DNA from 4 places in the Blautia sp. 1001283B150304_161114_C9 genome. Region 1 is predicted to be linked to each of the others. Evidence: riboswitches for the same ligand, from Rfam matches in the RefSeq annotation. Region 1 holds a riboswitch; each other region holds the start of a gene.

The links. A riboswitch is a leader RNA that binds a small molecule or an ion and turns the genes downstream of it on or off. The one in region 1 is predicted to bind cobalamin.
Region 2: another riboswitch for cobalamin. It lies ahead of I4V44_RS12655 (sirohydrochlorin cobaltochelatase); the one in region 1 lies ahead of I4V44_RS10655 (ABC transporter substrate-binding protein).
Region 3: another riboswitch for cobalamin. It lies ahead of I4V44_RS04170 (cysteine-rich small domain-containing protein); the one in region 1 lies ahead of I4V44_RS10655 (ABC transporter substrate-binding protein).
Region 4: another riboswitch for cobalamin. It lies ahead of I4V44_RS12510 (ABC transporter substrate-binding protein); the one in region 1 lies ahead of I4V44_RS10655 (ABC transporter substrate-binding protein).

The regions. Positions count from the first base shown of each region.
Region 1 covers NZ_JADPGO010000018.1:52,313-57,437, forward strand. The annotation lists gene nikC (nickel transporter permease) at 1-115, opposite strand, end outside; gene nikB (nickel ABC transporter permease) at 120-1,067, opposite strand; gene I4V44_RS10655 (ABC transporter substrate-binding protein) at 1,123-2,685, opposite strand; cobalamin riboswitch at 2,882-3,081, opposite strand; gene I4V44_RS10660 (hypothetical protein) at 3,157-4,365, opposite strand; cobalamin riboswitch at 4,507-4,689, opposite strand.
Region 2 covers NZ_JADPGO010000025.1:15,113-20,237, reverse strand. The annotation lists gene I4V44_RS12660 (hypothetical protein) at 1-57, opposite strand, end outside; gene I4V44_RS12655 (sirohydrochlorin cobaltochelatase) at 382-1,779, opposite strand; cobalamin riboswitch at 1,981-2,157, opposite strand; partial or broken gene hisI (phosphoribosyl-AMP cyclohydrolase) at 2,355-2,669, opposite strand; gene hisB (imidazoleglycerol-phosphate dehydratase HisB) at 2,755-3,342, opposite strand; gene hisD (histidinol dehydrogenase) at 3,449-4,753, opposite strand; gene hisG (ATP phosphoribosyltransferase) at 4,756-5,125, opposite strand, start outside.
Region 3 covers NZ_JADPGO010000005.1:92,066-97,190, reverse strand. The annotation lists gene I4V44_RS04185 (BMC domain-containing protein) at 401-766, shown strand; gene I4V44_RS04180 (BMC domain-containing protein) at 778-1,206, shown strand; gene I4V44_RS04175 (EutP/PduV family microcompartment system protein) at 1,295-1,810, shown strand; cobalamin riboswitch at 1,873-2,067, shown strand; gene I4V44_RS04170 (cysteine-rich small domain-containing protein) at 2,481-2,777, shown strand; gene I4V44_RS04165 (C1 family peptidase) at 3,188-5,125, shown strand, end outside.
Region 4 covers NZ_JADPGO010000024.1:43,465-48,589, reverse strand. The annotation lists gene I4V44_RS12525 (GntR family transcriptional regulator) at 1-271, shown strand, start outside; gene I4V44_RS12520 (ABC transporter ATP-binding protein) at 275-1,120, shown strand; gene I4V44_RS12515 (ABC-2 transporter permease) at 1,117-1,767, shown strand; cobalamin riboswitch at 1,855-2,124, shown strand; gene I4V44_RS12510 (ABC transporter substrate-binding protein) at 2,240-3,346, shown strand; gene I4V44_RS12505 (FecCD family ABC transporter permease) at 3,361-4,446, shown strand; gene I4V44_RS12500 (ABC transporter ATP-binding protein) at 4,446-5,125, shown strand, end outside.

The sequences.
Region 1 (5,125 bases):
GGTCAACCCCTCTGGTTACCACCGGTGCAAATACTGCTGTCAGAATAATACAGACTGCAAGAATAGAAAACACGACAAAAGTTTTATTTGCTAAAAATCTGTTTTTCTTTTTCATGATTCTACTCCTTTAAACGCATACGTGGATCAATATAAACATAAGATGCATCAACGATCAGGTTAATGACCATATAAATCAGGGCAAGCCATAATACATATCCCTGGATCAGATTGTAATCACTGGATGTGATTGCTGAAACTGCAAGGTTTCCAAGACCCGGATAAGAGAAGATTACTTCTACAACACTGGTTCCTCCAAGAAGTGATCCTATGGAAAGACCAAACATTGTGATCAGCGGAAGCAATGAATTTGGAAATACATTGCCCCAGATAATCTTTGATTTCTTTACTCCTCTTGCCTGTGCACCGATCACATAATCCTGACTCAGTTCATCCAGCACCGCTGTTCTTACCTGTCTGGTATATTTGGAAGACATTGCAATCGCAAGTGTCAAAGCCGGAAGAAACAGACTCTTAAAGTCTCCCGCAGAACTGATAACCGGAAATGCATTGATATAAACACAGAATGCCAGCATTAACAGAAGTCCAACCCAGAAGTTAGGCATCGCACATCCGAGGAATGTAATTCCCCGGACGAGATAATCGATCCATTTATCTTTATATATGGCAGACAACATACCTAAAGGTACAGAAATAACCAGCATAAGGATCATGGCCATTAATGTAAGTTTCAAAGTCGGCCATAATCTGGCTGCAAGAAGTTCTGTAACTGGTTTATTTAAGCTGTATGATTTGCCAAAGTCACCTTTCAGACAGTTCTTAAGCCATCTGGTATACTGCACCAGAAACGGATCATTCAGACCAAGTTCCTCGCGTGTCTCCTGAACCATTTCTTCAGTAGGCATTACACCGGTTGCCGTGTACATGTTTCGTACAGGGTCACCTGGTGACATAAAGGTCAGTGCAAATGTAATAAAGCTGATACCGATCAATACGATCACAATCTGTAATAAACGCTTGATTATTTGCTTTTTACTCAAAAAAGACACCTCTTTTTATTTCTGTTTGTAACTATTCAGTAACTTCACAATTCGCAGACTTTTCTTATTCTGCAGGAGTAATTTCTGTTGACAGCCAGTAGTAATCTGCTGTATGGATATGTGCAGAACCAACTTTCTTACTGTAGATCATAGATGAGTTGTAGTATCCATCAATCAGAACCGCTGCATCATCTACCAGAATCTGCTGCATCTGGAAGATCAGATCTTTTCTCTTTTCCGGATCCATTTCACCTTTTAATTCTTCATATAACTTGTCATAGTCCGGGTTGGAGTATGCGCAGTAGCTGGTATCAGTTGCCCAGTTAGCCATATATGCCAGAGGATCTCCGGTACCAACAGTGATCCAGTTATTGTTATTAAAGTCATAATCCAGTGCTGCAAGTTTACTCCACTGATCATCTGAGCTTCCGTATTCAGGAACAACACCAATACCGATTTCTGCAAGATACTGTGCCTGAGCATCTGCAAAGTCATTCAGAAGACGGTTTTCATAAGAAATATATCTGAGGTTGATATTCTGACCATCCAGTTCACGGATTCCATCTCCGTCTGTATCAACGATTCCTGCATCATCCAGAATCTGTTTTGCTTTTTCCGGATCATAGGTATATGGATTTTCCAGTTTGTCATAGTCATAGTTCAGAGTAGAAGGCAGTACGGAGAATCCTGGTGTATAAAGTCCACCGATTGTTCTGGAATTACAGATTGTATCATTATCAATTGCCATCAGGATTGCCTGACGAAGTGTTTTGTTTCCAAGAACACCATCAAAGTTCATCCATGCAAATCCGCAGCGTACACCGGATGCAATATCAACAGTAAAGTCATCACTGTCCTGGAAATCCTGAATATCTGCTACATTTGTGATATTCTCAACCAAGTCTACCTGACCACTCTGGAGAGCCATTGTTTTTGCGGAGTTATCTCCCATGAACAGCAGATTGATCTTATCGTATGGAACATCTTCACGATAATACTCATTTGCAGCTAATGTATAACCAACACCTACACCATTGAATTCTTCAATCTTGTATGGACCTGTTCCAATAATTCCATTATCGTAGTTTTCAATATGTTCTACATCTGTGATTCCCATAGTTGGGTGGCAGAGCTGTCCTACAAGGTTTGCATATGGTTTGCTTGTTTTGATGTTAATAGTATTTGCATCATCATCTACAGTAACTTCTGCTTCAAATTCCAGATATTTCTCCGGTTTGGCAGATCCGGAAGGTCCTACCTCTTTCATGTGATCAAAATACTCTTTTACCTTTGTCGGAGTTAAATCACATCCGTCAGAGAATTTAATTCCGTCTTTCAGCTTGATCGTCCATTCTGTATGCTCGTCATTTACTTCATAACTCTCAGCAAGCCACGGGATAACTTCCATATTGTCATCGAATTTAAATAATGCTTCAGCAATACCATATCTCATAGCATTCCATCCACCGTTTTCATCATTTGCACTGTTTACACATCCATCTGTGTACATCTGACATCCGAAGTTTAAAACCTTCTCATCACCCTTCGCCTGTACAGTAACTCCCATTAATAATGCAACTGTTGTTGCCGCTGCTAACACAAGTAATTCTCTTTTTGTTTTTTTCATCCTTTACTTCCTTTCTTTTTTTGTTTCTTCGTTGTTTTTCTTCCTTCTCATACTGTCCATTCCTGTGATTTTGAACGAAAAAAAAGACAGATGCTCCCACATCCGTCACGAAATCTTACCATTAAAGAATCAAACATATATATGCAACACATGAAGTTGTAACTCTTAATCAGGATTTCTCGTCGTCCGCAAGAATCTCTTTTACCAGAAATAAGCAGGTCTCCTGACTTAAGCTTACCCATTTTCAGCACCTTCCCAGAAAAACATCTTCCAGTGGCATTCAGCTGAAAACCAACTATCACAGTGACGGGATCGTACCGGATTTACACCGGTTTCCCTTTTAATCAGACCAGCAGGACGCTTCTGCTGGTCTGAACTTATCTCTAAAATCATTAAATGACCGTATGAATACTCATTTATCATAACATACCATCATGTATACGTCAATTATTTTAGACTCTTATTTTCTATCTATTTTTCCGTAAATTTCCGGAATTTCTCAAAATTTGTTTCCGGTGTATAGGATTTCAGAACTTCCATCATGTCCTCTACACTATATGTATTATCATACATTCCAATAGATAACGCATACTGCTTATTAAACTCATCTACTGAATCCGCTGTCCAGAATGACTGCTGCAGCCGGAAAGCACTTCCATCTTCACGGTAATCTTCTGCAAAGCCTTCCAGAGCATTTTTCATGGCAACAAATGATGGTGCAACGATAGCACCGTATTTTCCTACAAGATAGTCGATTCTTTCCTTGCCGTTATATCCCTTTTTATTAAACATTTCGTATGTATCTTCTGTAAAACAGTCAATGGAACCCAACAATACATCTGTACTGTTCTCTTCTTCATAAGCATCAATTATCTTGATAAAATCACTTGCGCTCACTACACTCAGAATAACATTATACTCTCCTGTATTCAGCGAATCAGCCAGCTTTTCATCCAGGTGATCTTTTGGATACCCCGGAACCAGAGTAATCTTAATGTCACTGCCTGTTTCAATTTCTTCAGTATCCTGCGTATTCACCAGTTCTTCTACAGACTTCTCATATGACAGGCCATATGCTTCCTGAAGCTTATTCAGAATACCAATCGTTCTCAGACGATGCATCTCATTACCGATAGCAGATCCTCCACATGCTATTATGTAATGATTCTGGTTATTCTGATCCTCTGAAACAAAATACTCCGCCATATTGGCAGCCGCATCCATTTCTGTTTCAACAGATGTTCCTATTGTTCCCAGAAAATAAGGATTATCCTTTACTTTCTCATACATTTCATCACTGATCGTTCCTGAGCCACGTACATAATACATACCATATTCTTCACATACCGGAAGAACTTCTTCAAGATCTGAGGAAAGGAAAGAAATAATTCCCTTTACATTTCTTTCATGAAGCTCGTTGATAAAGCTGATTTCTTCTTCTGCTGTACTTATACTGGAAGAATATAAAAACTCGACATCAAAAGCCATGCCGACATAATTTTCAAAATAATTTCTAAATGCTCTTACTTCTGCATCATTCAGATTATATACGGACACTCCTATTGTCATTTTTCCGTCCTGATTTGTTGTATCACTCTGAGTATCGGCTGCCATAACTGAAATACTGGTGCAGGTGAGCAGCATAATCATTGTCAATATAAAACTTATTATCTTTTTCATTCCTTTTTTACCTTTCTATCGTATTTGTATAAAAGTTCAAGTTTTCTTTTCTCACATCCTTTCCTGAAATAAAAAAGATTCTTTTCTTAAAATGTATTTTAGGTATAAAAATAAAGCCTTTCTTATACACCGTAAGAAATAACCTTTTTTCCAATGCAAGCAGGTCTCCTGACTTAAGTTCATCGCATTTTATCGTCTTCCCGCCTCTTCAGCAGTGACGTATATGATAAAAAGCTCCCTTTTACAGTGGCGGGACCGTACCGGACTTGCACCGGTTTCCCTTTTAATTCCATATTACTGGAAACATGCATTATTTTTATAATATGATATCAGGGGCTAAAAGTCAAAAACTATTTTTACTCCGCGCTAAGGCTTTTCCCCAACTTCATTATATTTTTATTATATAATTCCATTTGGTTAACGTCAATAATTTACATCTAATATTTATATGTTTTTTTATTCACTTTTACTATGGTCTTGAATATTCAGATTCCAGTATCTATTCCATAATAAGGGTCTCTTTGCAGCACTACCTTCTCTTGTGGCATTTCTTTGTTTATGCTAAAATATTTTTACTACTATAAATGAGCAAGTTCGTGATTTTGCATAAAAGAAAGACACCTCGATTCCGTGTGTTGTATAATGAAAGTGCCTAAACAAACATTTGCAACATTTACGAAAGAAGGTGTCTCTCGCAAATACTATACATCATTCCGCATTCATATACAACCAGCTTAAGAAATTAAATTTATGCAAATTT
Region 2 (5,125 bases), on a different contig from region 1:
CAGAGTAGCTGAAATAGTAAGTGCTGACATTAATAATGTAAATGAACGTTTCTTCATGATTATTTCTTCTCCCTTATCTTCATATTTTTTATAGTTTTTTCTATCGTGCTGTTCAACCCATCTGCTGCAGAGCAACAGGCTTTTGAACAGGTGATGGCAAATATATTATAGTAATTCCAGAAAATAATGCAATTAAGACAGTTCCTCTGGATCTTTCTCAGATGTGCGCACGTTACTGTGAACGGAATGAACAGAAACGTGCGAACTGTTTGCAGTATTTTATGGAATTGCTATGACTTCTTTTTTTCTTATCATATAATATATCTGCCCGGAAACTTTTGCAAGTCCTCCGGGCAGTTTATCTTGTTTGAACAATATTTTTTATTCAGCATCAGCCTCTGCAGTATCAGCTGTTGTCTCAGCTGCGTCATCTGCCTGTGCATCGTCTGCACTGTCATCTGCTGCTTCGGCATCAGTATCTTCTGCCGCTGCATCGTCAGATGCTCCAAGAGAATCAATTGCTGCTTTTGTATGAGCCACATACAGATCTTCTACTGCTGCAATTCTTCCAAGACCTGCGATCTGGCAGTCAACACTGTCGAAATCACCGGATGCTTCAAACTGAGATTTCCAGGAATCTGCATCATCACCGGCCATATCATTGTTAGCGTGGTCTCCGGCAACGACCATCAGAGGACGAAGGATCACATTCTTGAATCCTGCTTCTTTTACTTTCTCGATAACCTTGTCACATGCTGTGTCTTCCGGTTCTCCCTCTACAGTTCCGATGAAAGCGTTTGTGAATCCAAGATCATCCATCTGTGTCTGCATCTGGTCATAGGTTACATTAGCTGTATGGGATGTACCATGTCCCATGAATACAAATGCTGTGCCTGCATCTGCTGCTGCTTTCATATCATCAAATCCAGCTTCCTTGCAAGCTTCATCTGTGATTGCCTGAGCAACTGCTTTCTTGTCATCATTGATCACTGTAGCGTCATCACCAACTTCACCGAGCATTGGCTCTGCAATTGCAACAGATTCAAATTTGTCTTTGTATCCATCAATTGCCTCTGTCATTTCATCATATTCTGCACCATGCATCAGATGTGTCGGCTGTACAACAAGATTCTTAACACCGTTAGCTACTGCACGGTCAAGAGCCTGCTGCATATTATCGATTACTTCATCATCTCTTGCCTGTACATGGTTGATGATAATCTGTGCTGTAAATGCACGTCTTACTGACCAGTCCGGATATGCTTTTGCAAGGGCATCCTCGATTCCTTTGATATCCTCTGCACGGCTGTCGTTGAAGGATGTACCAAAACTTACTACAAGAAGTTCATTCTCACCAATCTCATCCTGGTTACGAGGATCATCTTTGGAAGCATCACCTGTGTCACGTCCAAAGTATTCAGGGCTTGCTTCTTCACCTGTTACCAGTTCTTTCTGAGCATCTGTAAGTTTGTCCCATGCTTCTTTTGCTGCTTTGCAGTCTTCGTCAGTTGTGTCTGTTCTTTCCTGAACATAAATCTTATCGATCAGGGCACCAACTTCGTCTGCGGCTTTCTGATCATCATCAGAAGCTTCTGTTGTATCATCAGATGCTTCCTCTGTATCTGCTGCATCTGCATCGTCTGCAGCTGCTTCTGTGTCATCTGCAGCCTCTTCTGTTGCTGCATCATCAGATGCAAAAGCAACTGTACCTGTTGCTGCTGTCATGGAACAGGTCATGGATACTGCCAGTAATAAGGCTAACATGGATTTTCTTTTCATTTCGTTTTTCCTCTTTTATTTCTCGTATTTCCGGACAATTGTATGCACAAAAAAGGCAGCTGCATATTCTGCAGCTACCGCCTTCCCATAAATACATGGTTTATATGTACCAGATATATCTGTAATTTCCGATTCTGTCTGATTCATTTAATAAAAGAGCTATGTATCGTTATGAGAATACAGGTTCTGTATACCGCAGACCTTAAATTCTACGCCAAGGCAGTTCTCCTGACTTCGATCATCGCTGTTTCTCCCTTCCCGGTTTCCCAGTGGTTTCTGAAAAACAGCTCCCATACACAGTGACGGTATCGCTCCGGATTCTCACCGGATTCTCTTTTGCGCATCAAGTACGATGCAACCTTTGCGTTATAACATTGCACATATTCAATTCGGATATTCTTTTTTTATCACATTTTACCAAAAATGTCAATACAATTCGTGTATATTTTCCTTTAATGTTTGGCATTAGTGTTACTGTTCACTCCGTTCACAGTAACGTAGCCAAAATTCATTCCAGATTGCCTGCGGCAATGGAATTTTGGCTTGTATGTATATTATCGCGTTATTCATCACACTTCTGTCAGGGCTTTGAAAAAACAGGTTCTGTTTCCGGTATGGCAGGCTGCACCGATCTGCTCTACTTTAGCAAGGATCGTATCATTGTCACAATCCAGTGTAAGGGATTTTACAAACTGGAGATGTCCGGATGTGAGTCCCTTCGTCCAGAGTTCATTGCGGCTTCTGCTCCAGTAAGTCATTTTACCTGTTTCAAGAGTGGTATTAAATGCTTCTTCATTCATATACGCCAGCATCAGTACTTCGTTTGTCTGATAATCCTGAGCTATGACAGGTACCATTCCATCACTGTTTAATTTAAAATCAGACCATGCGATGCTGCTTTTTAAATTCACTGTATTTTCCATTTTCTGTCTCCATATAATTTTGTTGATTGATATTTTCGTAAATCTTCAGAATTTACAGACTGCCCTTGGTAGACAGAACATCTGTGATCCTTGGATCATAGGATGTGGCTGCGTCCAGTGCTTTGGCAAAACTTTTGAACATTGCTTCTGCTACATGGTGATTATTCCCACCTGCCAGAACCTTGATATGAAGATTCATGCCACAGGCATAGGAAATGGCATAGAAAAATTCTTTCACCATTTCTGTGGACATGTCACCAATCCTGTCTGTGGTAAACTCTGCATCCCATACAAAGTAAGGTCTTCCGGACAGATCGATCGCACAGAGCACCAGGGATTCATCCATAGGAAGGATGCAGCTTCCATAGCGCTTAATCCCCTTTTTGTCACCAATTGCTTCTTTTAATGCTGTTCCCAGAACAATTCCTGTATCCTCAATGGTGTGATGATCATCCACCTGAAGATCTCCATGGACTCTGACACTGAGGTCAAAAAGTCCATGACGGGTAAATCCATCCAGCATATGGTCAAAAAATCCCACACCTGTCTCAATATCAGAGTATCCGGTTCCATCCAGATTTATTTTTAATTTGATTTCTGTTTCTTTTGTATTTCTTTCTGCTGAGGCTTCTCTTGCCATGGTTAAGTCCTCTCTGTCTTACTTATTTTCAAACACTCTGAATCCATGTTTTTCTGTGCAAACTACAGTTTACATTATAGCAGATTTCAGATTCAAAGCCTTACCATTATTCGTTATCTTCATCCCCAAAACGAACTGCAATAGAATTTGCATGTGCAGTAAGCTGCTCAGAAGTTGCAAACTGGATGATATCTTTGTGGATGTTACGCAGCGCAGATTTTGAGTAATATACAATACTTGATTTCTTGATAAAATCATCTACGGAAAGGGCTGAGAAGAATTTGGCAGTTCCGTTTGTAGGAAGCACATGGTTCGGACCTGCAAAATAATCTCCCAGTGGCTCGGAGCTGTACTCTCCGATAAAGATCGCACCTGCATTCTTCACTTTCATCATATCTTCAAAAGGATTGGCTGTCACGATTTCCATATGTTCCGGAGCGATTTCATTGGCCGCCTCAATCGCTTCGTCCATATCCTCTGCAATCAGAATGTAGCCAAAGTTATCAAGAGATTTCTGAATGATTTCTTTTCTGGAAAGAACCTCCACGAAACCTTTTACTTCTTCATCTACTTTCTTCGCAAATTCCTCACTTGTAGTGATCAGGATAGCACATGCCAGTTCATCATGCTCTGCCTGGGAAAGAAGGTCTGCTGCCACAAAATGCGGATTAGCTGTCTCATCTGCAAGAACAAGGATCTCACTCGGTCCTGCAATGGAGTCAATGCTTACATAGCCATATACTGCTTTCTTTGCAAGAGCTACGAAAATGTTTCCGGGACCTACGATCTTGTCTACCTTCGGAATACTCTCTGTTCCGAAAGCAAGGGCACCGATTGCCTGTGCACCACCCACCTTATAAATCTCATCTGCTCCTGCTTCTTTGGCTGCTACCAGTGTGGAAGCGCATACTTTGCCATCCTTTCCGGGCGGTGTTGTCATAACAATATGCGGGACTCCTGCCACTTTCGCAGGTACAATATTCATCAGTACAGAAGACGGATAAACTGCTTTTCCACCGGGTACATAAACACCCACACGATTTAACGGTGTTACTTTCTGTCCAAGCATAGTTCCATCTGTTGTGCTTGTAAACCAGCTGTTCTGGATCTGTTTTTCATGATACTGACGGATATTGACCAGAGCTTTGCGGATCACTCCAAGAAGTGCAGGATCAATCTGCGCATAAGCCTCTTCAATTTCTGCATCTGTGACGCGGATAGTCTCTTTTGTCACATCAGCTTTGTCAAATTCTTTTGTATAGGCAAAAAGGGCTGCGTCCCCTTCATTTTTTACTTTATCAAGGATCTGAGCTACTGTGGATTCAAATTTTCCATAGTTATTCGGGCTTCTTTTCAGCAGATTCTCAAGAATATCCTTTGTTGATTCTTTTGTTAATTTTACTGTACGCATCTTTACATCTCCTCCTGAAGAACTCTTCTTAAGTCTTCAATAAGTTTACGGATTCTCTCATTTTCCATCTTCATGCTCACCTGATTGACTACCATTCTGGCAGACAGCGGGCAGACCTCTTCCAGCACCTTCAGTCCGTTTTCCTTCAGTGTACTTCCGGTCTCCACAATATCTACGATCACTTCAGACAGACCAACGATGGGTGCCAGTTCAATGGAACCGTTTAATTTGATCAAATCTACTGTCTGGTGTTTTCTGTTAAAAAAGTAATCCTTGGCAATATTTGGATATTTAGTCGCCACACGGATCAGCTGGTTATTCTCCAGAACTTCTCTGGCACTCTCCGGTCCACAGACACACATCTTACATTTT
Region 3 (5,125 bases), on a different contig from region 1:
AAATAAGTATAAATAATTAAATTTATAGGGGTTGAAAAGGAGCATCGCTAAGGGGGCTGATGCTCCTTTTCTTTATGTATAAGTTACCATTATTCCGCGAGGTGTTTTGGCATGAATATGCCAAAATTCCGAGACATACCGTGCGAATTTATGCGATTAGCATAAATTCTATGCATCGCGAAGCGTGTTGCTGTGAACGGAGTGAACCGTAACCATGTATAATATTTTACCGATTTTCAGGTGGATTTTACCTTGACATAAAATTGGATGGATAGTACAGTTTATGTAATTGAAGAGATACATATAAAATTTTAAATCTGTTTTTGGAGACATCAGTGGGAAAGAATATTCTCATGAATTATCCGGATTATAGTTGAATAGTGAAAGCGAGGAATGATAAATGGCAAATGACCATGTAGAACACATAAGAATTGTACAGGAAACAGTTGCTGGCAAGGAGATTACTTTTGCACATGTAATGGGAGGGCCGGCTCCGGTCATATACCAGAAGCTTGGACTGAATCCGCAGGTGGATTACCGTTCATCTGCAATCGGAATTATGAATATGACACCGCCTGAATCTGCAGTGATCGCATCTGATATTGCGGTAAAAAGCGGAAATGTTTATCTGGGATTTGCAGATCGATTTACAGGCACACTGATCATTACGGGAGAGATTTCCGATGTAATGTCAGCGATGACTGAGGTTGTGGATTATTTCAGAGACACTCTGGGTTATGTAGTCTGCAAGATTACCAAAAGATAGGAAGTGTTGGGATGGCAGGGATGACAACCAGAGAATTACTGGAAAAGCTTTATAACCAGGATTATGAGAAACTAAAGGGAAAAAAGCTGCGTATGACCAGGGTAAGGGTTCCGGGAAAGGAAGTGTGCCTAGCGCATGTGATCAATCCTTCACAGAGCTGTATTTATCAGAATCTTGGTCTGCATATTGGAGTCCATGAGGGAGAAGACCACACAGGAGAAGCAATCGGAATGATTCGTTTTACCCCATGGGAAGCAGTGGTTGTAGCTGCTGATATTGCAGTGAAAAGTGCAAATGTGGAGATTGGTTTCATGGATCGCTTCAGCGGATCATTGATCCTTACGGGAGGTCTGACGGAAGTTCAGACTGCAGTGGAAGAAGTGGTGAAATTTTTTAGAGAGGTGCTTGGCTTTAAGACTTGTGCAGTTCACAAAAGTTAAAACATACGAAAAGTCAGTTATTCTGTACCGATGGTGCTTATGTAATTGCCGGAATAGCTGAGAGAAGTGAAAGGGACAGACATTAAATATGAAGAAAATATTTCTGATGGGCAGAAGTGAAGCAGGTAAGACTTCATTAACGCAGGCATTAAAAGGCGAAAAACTTCATTATGTAAAAACGCAGTATACGAATACGGATGATGATACCATTGATTCGCCGGGAGAGTATGCAGAGTCCAAGCATTTCAGCGTAGGGCTGGCCTGTTTTTCTTTTGAAGCAGATGTGGTGGCAATGGTACAGTCAGCAGATGAACCTTTCAGTTTGTTTGGCTATGGCAGTAATGCATTTATTCTGAGACCACTGATAGGAATCATTACGAAAATAGATTCTCCTTATGCGAATGTTCCAATGGTGCGTCAGTGGATGCTGAATGCAGGATGTGAAAGAATTTTTCTGGTAAACAATGTGACCGGAGAGGGGATTGATGAGCTGAGAGCGTTTTTGAATGAGGATGTTCCAAAGCTGAGTCTGGAAGAAGCAAAATTCAGACAGAGTCTTGGTCTGAATGAATGGGATCCGCTGCCGGAAGGTGTGGAATATTGAAAAATATATTGATAAATAGTTGACAAGCTTGTTGCAGGGTGTTATTATAATGACAGTATAATTCCATACAGAACATATTAAGTGCTGATACTGTGAGAAAGAGCAGTACAGAAAGAGGGAATCAGGTGAGAAACCTGAGCGATCCGGTCACTGTAACAGAGGAGCAAATCTCAGAATGTCCATTGTGCCATAGCATGAGAAGGAGAGAGGAGCGATGAGCCTGGAGCCAGGAAACCTGCTTGGTATGGCGAGGTTAAACTTCCGTGTAAAGTGTAACAACCAACTCCGTTGAATCCGCAGCTTCGGAGTGTTGTCTGCTTTTATCGAAGGCAGACATTTTTTATGGAATGCGCCTGTTCTTTATGAATTATACATGATTAAATGGCAGGCGATACTACTTCGGATTTATTCGTTCCCTCCGCGCACTCATGAACGGATTTTTTTCTACCCCGGGGTAGCATCGCTCCCTCTTATTAATTTTAAATGTATGATCTGTGAAAAATACTGTAATGAATTTTCAATGCTTTGTTATGTGAAGAGAAATTGATAATTTATTAGAGTATTTTTTTTATTTCGTCCTCTGTCCTCTGATGGGTGGGATTGATGGAGACTGAGAAAACGGAATTATTCTGGAAAGATAAAAACTTGCAACAGGAGAGGAGAGGTAGCAATGGAGAAACCTTATTGGGAAGGGAAAGAATATTCTTATTTCAGCCATAAGAAATGTGAATTTTTTCCGTGTCATAAGAATGCAGATCCGGATGATTTTAACTGTCTGTTCTGTTATTGCCCGCTATATGCCCTGGGTGAGAAATGCGGTGGGAATTTCCGGTATACGGAAAAGGGAATTAAAGACTGCACAAACTGTATGCTTCCGCATAAGCGAAAAAACTATGGATATGTCACAGGAAAATACCAGGAACTGGCTGATATGATGAAAAGAGCAAAGGAAAGTATCAGCAAATAAGAGGAGAATGCGTTGCTGCTTAGAACGGAGTGAACAGTAACAATGTGTCAGATTAGCACAAATAAGAAAGAACGATTTTCATTGTAATACAATGCTTGTTCTGCTAGAATAAGGATAGCAAAAGAGAAGAGTCTGTAAGATTTTCAAGTCTGTTCTGAGTTAGTATATAAAGCATTTCACACACATTTTCCACACTTTTCACATGCACAGAAGAAAATGCATCACAGGCATTTGACGTCTTTTCCTGGCGACATTTTCTTGTCGGCAGAGCTCTGCATTTCTACATAGAGCCGTCGGAAAACAGGGAAAATTTACTGTTTTCCGACGGTTTTTGTCATTGATCATGGTTGAAAAACAAAAAAGATACTGATATAATAATATTATATTTACGCAAGGGAGTTAACTACTACATGAAAAAAAGAAATACAGCGATACGCGCATTGTCAGTTTTTCTGGCTTATGCAATGGTTTGTACATCGGTACCCGTTGCGGGTCAGGAAATGTTTGGATCCGGAGTCAACAGAGAGACAGAAGAAAATACATCAGATCTGAAAGAATTTCAAAGTTCACAGGCAGATGAATTTGGAACAGATACGGAATCTGATGCAGAACTGTTCGGAAGCGATGATGCAAAACAGGAGTTCCAGGATGGAGAAGCAACGGAAGAAAATACAGATGGAATTCGATATATCAAAGGTCGTCCGTTGACAGAAGAGGAAAGAAAAGAAGAGTTAGAACCTTTTAAAAATTTAAAACCGATAGATCCGGGACCTGAAGTAGAGAGTGATCTGACATCAGTTTACGCTGCATATGGAAGCAGAGAAACAGCATTTCCATCCTCCTATGATTCCAGAAAAGAAGGACTGGTTACTTCTGTAAAAAATCAGAATCCATTTGGAACCTGCTGGGCTTTTGGGATGGCGGCAATTATGGAAACTTCACTTCTGGCACAGAATAAAGGAACTTATGATCTGTCAGAGGAACACTTATCATACTTTTTTTCAAACAGACAGAATGATCCGTTGGAAAATACTCCCGATGATGTGAACTCGGTACTGGGAGATTATCATGAGATAGGAGGCAATGATTATCTGGCGGCTATCTATCTCAGCACCTGGTCGGGAATGACTACAGAAGATGATGTGCCGTTTCCTACGGATTCTTTGCATCAGCAGAATCTGAGTGTACAGATTCCGGAGAGTAAGGCTTATAATTCTGTGGCATATCTGAAAAATGCATCTTTTTCCAAATACAGTGAGGAACGTATGAAGGAAATGCTGCTGAATGATCATGCAGTATCCATAATGCTTTATATGAAAGATAATTATGCAAATCCAGATACGGCTGCATATTGTTATCCTGTTGGAAAATCGAGTTCGACTGTGATTAATCATATTGTAACAGTCGTAGGATGGGATGATAATTATTCAAAGAATAATTTCCTGCCTGTTTCCAATGTGACATCAGATGGTGCCTGGATCATAAAAAACAGTTGGGGAGAGAACAAGGGAGATGGGGGATATTACTATCTTTCCTATCAGGATCCCAATATCAGTAATCTTGTAAGTGCAGAGGCAGTGACTGTTTCTGATCAGAAATATAATAATAACTATTTTTATGATGGTTCTTCAGCTATTTCTTCTATAAAAGTACAGCCTGGACAGTCAGTATCAGTTGTTTATGAAACGAAGGCAGGGAATGGAAACGAAGAGGCTCTGGGAGAAATCAATGTAGTTACCATGAATGATAATGCTTCATATAAAATACAGGTATATACAGATCTTACAGATCTTTCAGATCCGGAAAGTGGAACTGCTGCGTATACGCAGCCCTGTGAAGTTGAACAGCCAGTGGCAGGGGTGCAGACAGTTACTGTACCGGAAGTAATGCTGAAGCAGGGGAGCAGGTATTCGGTAGTGATTACTAACAGTGGAATCAGTTATATCAGTTTTGGTGTGGAAGCAAATGCCGGTTATAAGACATCAGGTGGAAGCAAATGGTTTACTTCCACAGCAGGGATAGAGTCAGGACAGACTTTTCATAAGGGTGCATTAGCAACAGCAGAATGGTCAGATGGAAAGACAAAAAACTGGACTGTAAGGATCAAGGCACATACGAGAACTTTAAATCAGTCATGGGTGCCGGATACGCCGGTATTTCAGGTGAAGGCTTATAATTCCGGGTATAATCTTGTTTCATGGAAAAAGGTTTCGAAAGCTACTGGATATTATGTGTACAGAAAACCTGCTGCAGGAGGAAAATGGTCAAAAATCGCAGATGTCGGGACTTCCACATTAAAATATAAGGACAGTAAAGTTAAAGCCAATGCTTCATACCGTTATACGGTA
Region 4 (5,125 bases), on a different contig from region 1:
TGTATTACCTTCAGTACGCAGTCTGTCAAAGGAACTGAAGATCAGTGCCCTGACTGTGAAGAAAGCCTACGACAATCTGGAAGAAGAGGGATTTACCGTCACTGTTCATGGAAAAGGAACCTACGTTGCAGCCACAAATAAAAACCTGATGAGGGAAGAACAGCTCAAAGAAGTAGAACATGATCTGGAGCAGGCAATCATGAAGGGCAGAAGATGTGGACTGAACGATGAGGAAATCAGAAATCTTTTTGAAATGATCATGGAGGACTAAGACATGTTGAAAATCAGTCATTTGCAGAAACATTACAGAGGTTTTTCGCTGGACTGTTCTATGGAAGTACAGCCTGGGATGATTACAGGACTTATTGGAAGAAATGGTTCCGGGAAATCCACCACATTTAAAGCTCTGCTCGGCCTGATTCATCCGGATGGCGGAGAGATAGAGGTCTTTGGGAAAAAGGCAGAAGAGCTTAAGCCGGAGGATAAGCAGAAACTGGGAGTTGTTTTTGCAGATTCAGGCTTCAGTATGTATCTGACAGCAGCGGGCGTGGCCAATATTATGAAAAGCATATATCCGGATTTTGACAGAGAGAAATTCCTGCAGCAGTGCAGAAGATTCAATCTGCCCACAGACAAGAAAATCAAAGAATTTTCCACTGGTATGAAAGCAAAGTTTAAAGTACTGGCAGCATTAAGCCATAAGGCAGAACTGCTGATTCTGGATGAGCCCACAGTTGGTCTGGATGTGATAGCCAGGGATGAAGTGCTGAACATGCTGAGAGAATATATGGAAGAAAATGAAAGCAGTTCTATTCTGATCAGTTCACATATTTCATCAGATCTGGAGAGTCTTTGTGACGATTTTTATATGATCCATGCCGGAAAAATTATCCTTCATGAGGATACAGATGTACTGCTGTCGGATTATGCAGTTCTTAAAGTTGCAGAAGAAGAGTACGAAAAACTGGATCAGCAATACCTTATTAAGATCCGGAAAGAAGCTTATGGATACAGGTGTCTGACAAACCAGAAACAATTTTATATGGAAAATTACCCAGATGTTGTAATTGAGAATGGAAAGATTGATGATCTGGTAGTGATGATGGAGGAACAGGTATGAAGGGATTATTTGTAAAGGATATAGAACTGATGAAACAGCAGAAACAGTTTTTTATCCTGGTTGTTGTAATGGAAGTCATCCTGAATCTGGCAGGAAGCGGGAGTGTCAGTTTTGCTACAGGATATTTTACGATTGTCACAGCAATTTTTGCCATTACGACTATAAGTTATGATGAGTTTGATAATGGTCTTGCGTTTCTTATGACCTTGCCGGTTACCAGAAAACAGTATGTGGCGGAAAAATATCTGCTGGGAGCAGGGCTTACGGCTGTAGCGTGGGGAATTGCAACGATAACGGGAGTAATCTGCAAAGGTGTGGCAGAACTTCAGGGGTGTCTGAGTGAGACTATCATTGGCAGCCTGATATACATTCCACTGGCACTTCTTATGCTGGCGGTATCGCTCCCGCTTGTAATACATTTTGGAGCGGAAAAAGGACGTTATATTGCAATGGTCATGTGGGCTATTATATTTGCCGTAGTTTATATTCTGATAAAAACAATGGGACTTTCAGCAGACGCAGTCGATGCATGGCTGAATGGACTGAACTGGGGAATGGTATTGGCCGGAGTTGTATTATTTACAGTAATTGTATATATGGGGTCTTTTTGGATGGGTGTCCGGCTTATGGAGAAGAAAGAATTCTGATGTGTCTCGAATATGGTTGTAATTATAAAAGCAGTGTGCTAAAATTGCATCAGCGTAATTGAATAAGCTGTTAAGTGAACATTATCATATGCAGATTTTGTGTATGGTAATGTGAGAGGGAATCAGGTGAAATGCCTGAACGGTTGCGGCCACTGTATACAGAAAAAAAAGCGGGATTGTAATATGTCATTGCATAAATATGTGAGAAGGCGGAATCCGGCTGCCAGAGAGTATCTGGAAATATTTCTGATACAACATTCATGAACTGCTGAAGCATGGATGTTGTATCAGTTTTTATTTTATGGAAACTTTCTGTGATCTGTGAGTCAGGAAACCTGCCTGACAGCGTAAAGAAGGAGCTTCCGTAAAAAGTATCCGTTATTTTTATCACTTCTATTTTACTTTTTCTGAAGTCCCATCTTTTCGGTTACACGAACAGGTAAATAACATATACGAAAAGAGAGGAAGTCAAATGAAAAACAGGTATTTATCCACAAGAATCATGGCAATTATGATGGCAGCAGCTATGGCAGTTTCCGCAGCTCCGGCAGCTTTTGCAGCAGAGAGAGCAGACTCTGAGACAATCAAAGAGGACAATCAGCCGGCAGCAGATGCAGACTCTGATACACAGGAAGATGCAGACGCACAGGATTCATCAGATGCAGAAGGTACAAAGACAGAATATCCTCTGACCATCACAACCTATGATTATGATGGAAATGAAATCGAAACAACCTATGAAAAGGCACCGGAGAAAGTTCTTGCTGTATATCAGGGAAGCATTGAAACCATGCTTGCACTTGGTCTGGAAGACCGCCTGGTAGCTACAGCAGGTCTTGACAATGAAGTTCCGGATGAACTTAAAGATGCATTTTCAAAAACAAATTATCTTGATGAATTTACCCCATCCCTTGAGACTGTAACGATGTTGGAGCCAGACATGATCTTATCCTGGAGCTCCCTGTTTTCTGATAAAAATCTCGGAAATGTAACAGACTGGATCGACAAAGGCTGCAACACTTATTACAACACAAACACACGCCCTGACGGAGACAGAACTCTGGAAAATGAATTTACAGATATCTTAAATCTTGGAAAGATTTTTGATGTACAGGACAAAGCACAGGCAATCGTAGATGATGCAAAGGCAGTGATCGATAAAACTCTTGCAGCAACAGCAGATGTAGAAGAGAAACCAAGCGTAATGGTTCTGGAACCTCTTGGAGAAGATATCACAAACTATGGTGCAAAGAGCCTTGGTGGAGATATGGTAACACAGTTAGGTGCGACTCTGGCAAACCCGGATGCATCTACAGTTGGAAAAGAAGATATTATTGCAGCAAATCCTGACGTAATTTTCGTAGTATATATGCCATATGCAGGAGATGATTCAGAAACAGTTAAGAATGACCAGCTTGCAGTTATTCAGGATGACGAAGCACTTCAGAGTCTTGACGCTGTAAAGAACGGTCGTGTTTATCCGATCATGCTCAGCGAGATGTATGCAAGTGCAACACGTACACAGGATGGAATCGAAACATTTGCAAAAGGATTATATCCAGACGTTAATCTTGACTGATTGAGGAAAATACAGTGAAAGAACAGGTTTCACAGACAAAAAAAGGCAATGTGTTTAGAGCATCCATGTATGTGGCAGTCCTCATCGGGCTTGCCGGATTTCTTATTTTTTCCATACTTGCGGCGATTACTTTTGGTAATGCTGATCTGTCGCTGAAGGATGTGTACAGTGTCATTGTTTATAAATTATTTCATATAAAAAGTCTGTCTGCCTATGCAGAAGGTGCAATTCACGATGTTGTATGGCTGATCCGACTGCCCAGAGTCCTGCTGGCTCTGGCAGTTGGAATGGCTCTTTCTGTATGCGGCGTAGTAATGCAGGCAATCGTGCAGAACCCGCTGGCAGATCCTTATGTACTGGGTATTTCATCCGGTGCATCTCTTGGCGCAACGCTGGCAATCATGCTTGGAATTGGAAGCTTTCTTGGCGGAAATTCTGTCGGAGTTACTGCTTTTATTGGCGCAATGATTACCTCCTTTGCAGTTATTGCTATTGCAAATATGGGAGGAAAGGCAACATCAGCTAAGCTGATCCTTGCCGGAATGGCGGTCAGTGCGGTGTGCTCTGCTTTTTCAAATTTTGTTATTTACATTACGAATGACAAAAATGCAGCTACGGAAGTTATGAAATGGAGCATGGGAAGTCTTGCAGGGGCAAGCTGGGCCAGAGTAGGTGTGATGCTTCCGGTTACTCTGATATGTGTGGTCATCTTCTGGACGCAGTATCGAAACCTGAATCTGATGCTTTTGGGAGATGAAGTTTCTATCACACTTGGAACAGATTTACACAGATTGAGAACATTTTACCTGATCGTTGCTTCTGTAATGATTGGATTTGCAGTATATTGTGCTGGCGTGATTGGATTTGTAGGACTTGTGATTCCTCATGTAGTCAGGATTCTGTTTGGAACTGACCACAGAAGATTACTTCCACTGAGCGCACTTCTTGGCGCGTCTTTTCTGATCTGGTGTGATGTGGCATGTCGTGTAATCCTGAAGAATTCTGAGATGCCGATCGGTGTGCTGGTATCCATTATCGGTGCTCCATGCTTTATTTATCTGCTTGTGCGGAAATCCTATGGATTTGGAGGTAGTAAGTAATGAAAATCACTACAGAAGATATTCAGGTTGGATTTCACGCCAGACAGATACTGAAGGGAATTTCCATAGAGTCAAAGGATAAGGAACTGGTAGGGATCATCGGACCAAACGGAAGCGGAAAATCTACATTATTAAAATGCATCTACCGTATCCTGAAGCCAGATGCAGGTGCCGTTTATCTGGACGGCGAAGAACTCCATTCCATGAGCGTAAAAAGCTCCGCCAGAAAAATGGCAGTTGTGGCACAGCACAATTACTACAACTTTGATTTTACCGTACGGGAAGTTGTGTTGATGGGACGTGCCCCTCATAAGAAAGCATTGGAACGGGATAATGCAAAAGATTACCGGATTGTTGAAGAAGCACTGAAAACGGTACAGATGGATGCATTTGCGGATCGTACATTCTCTACGCTGTCAGGTGGAGAGCAACAGAGGGTTATTCTGGCAAGAGCACTTGCACAGCAGACGCCTGCACTGATTCTCGATGAGCCGACTAACCATCTGGATATCACGCATCAGATCATGCTGATGGAACTGGTAAAGAAACTTAACGTAACTGTAATATCAGCTATCCATGACCTGAATATTGCGGCGGCATACTGCGATAAGATTTATGTATTGAAAGATGGTGTGCTGGAAGGATATGGAACTCCACAGGAAGTACTCACTCCGGAGCT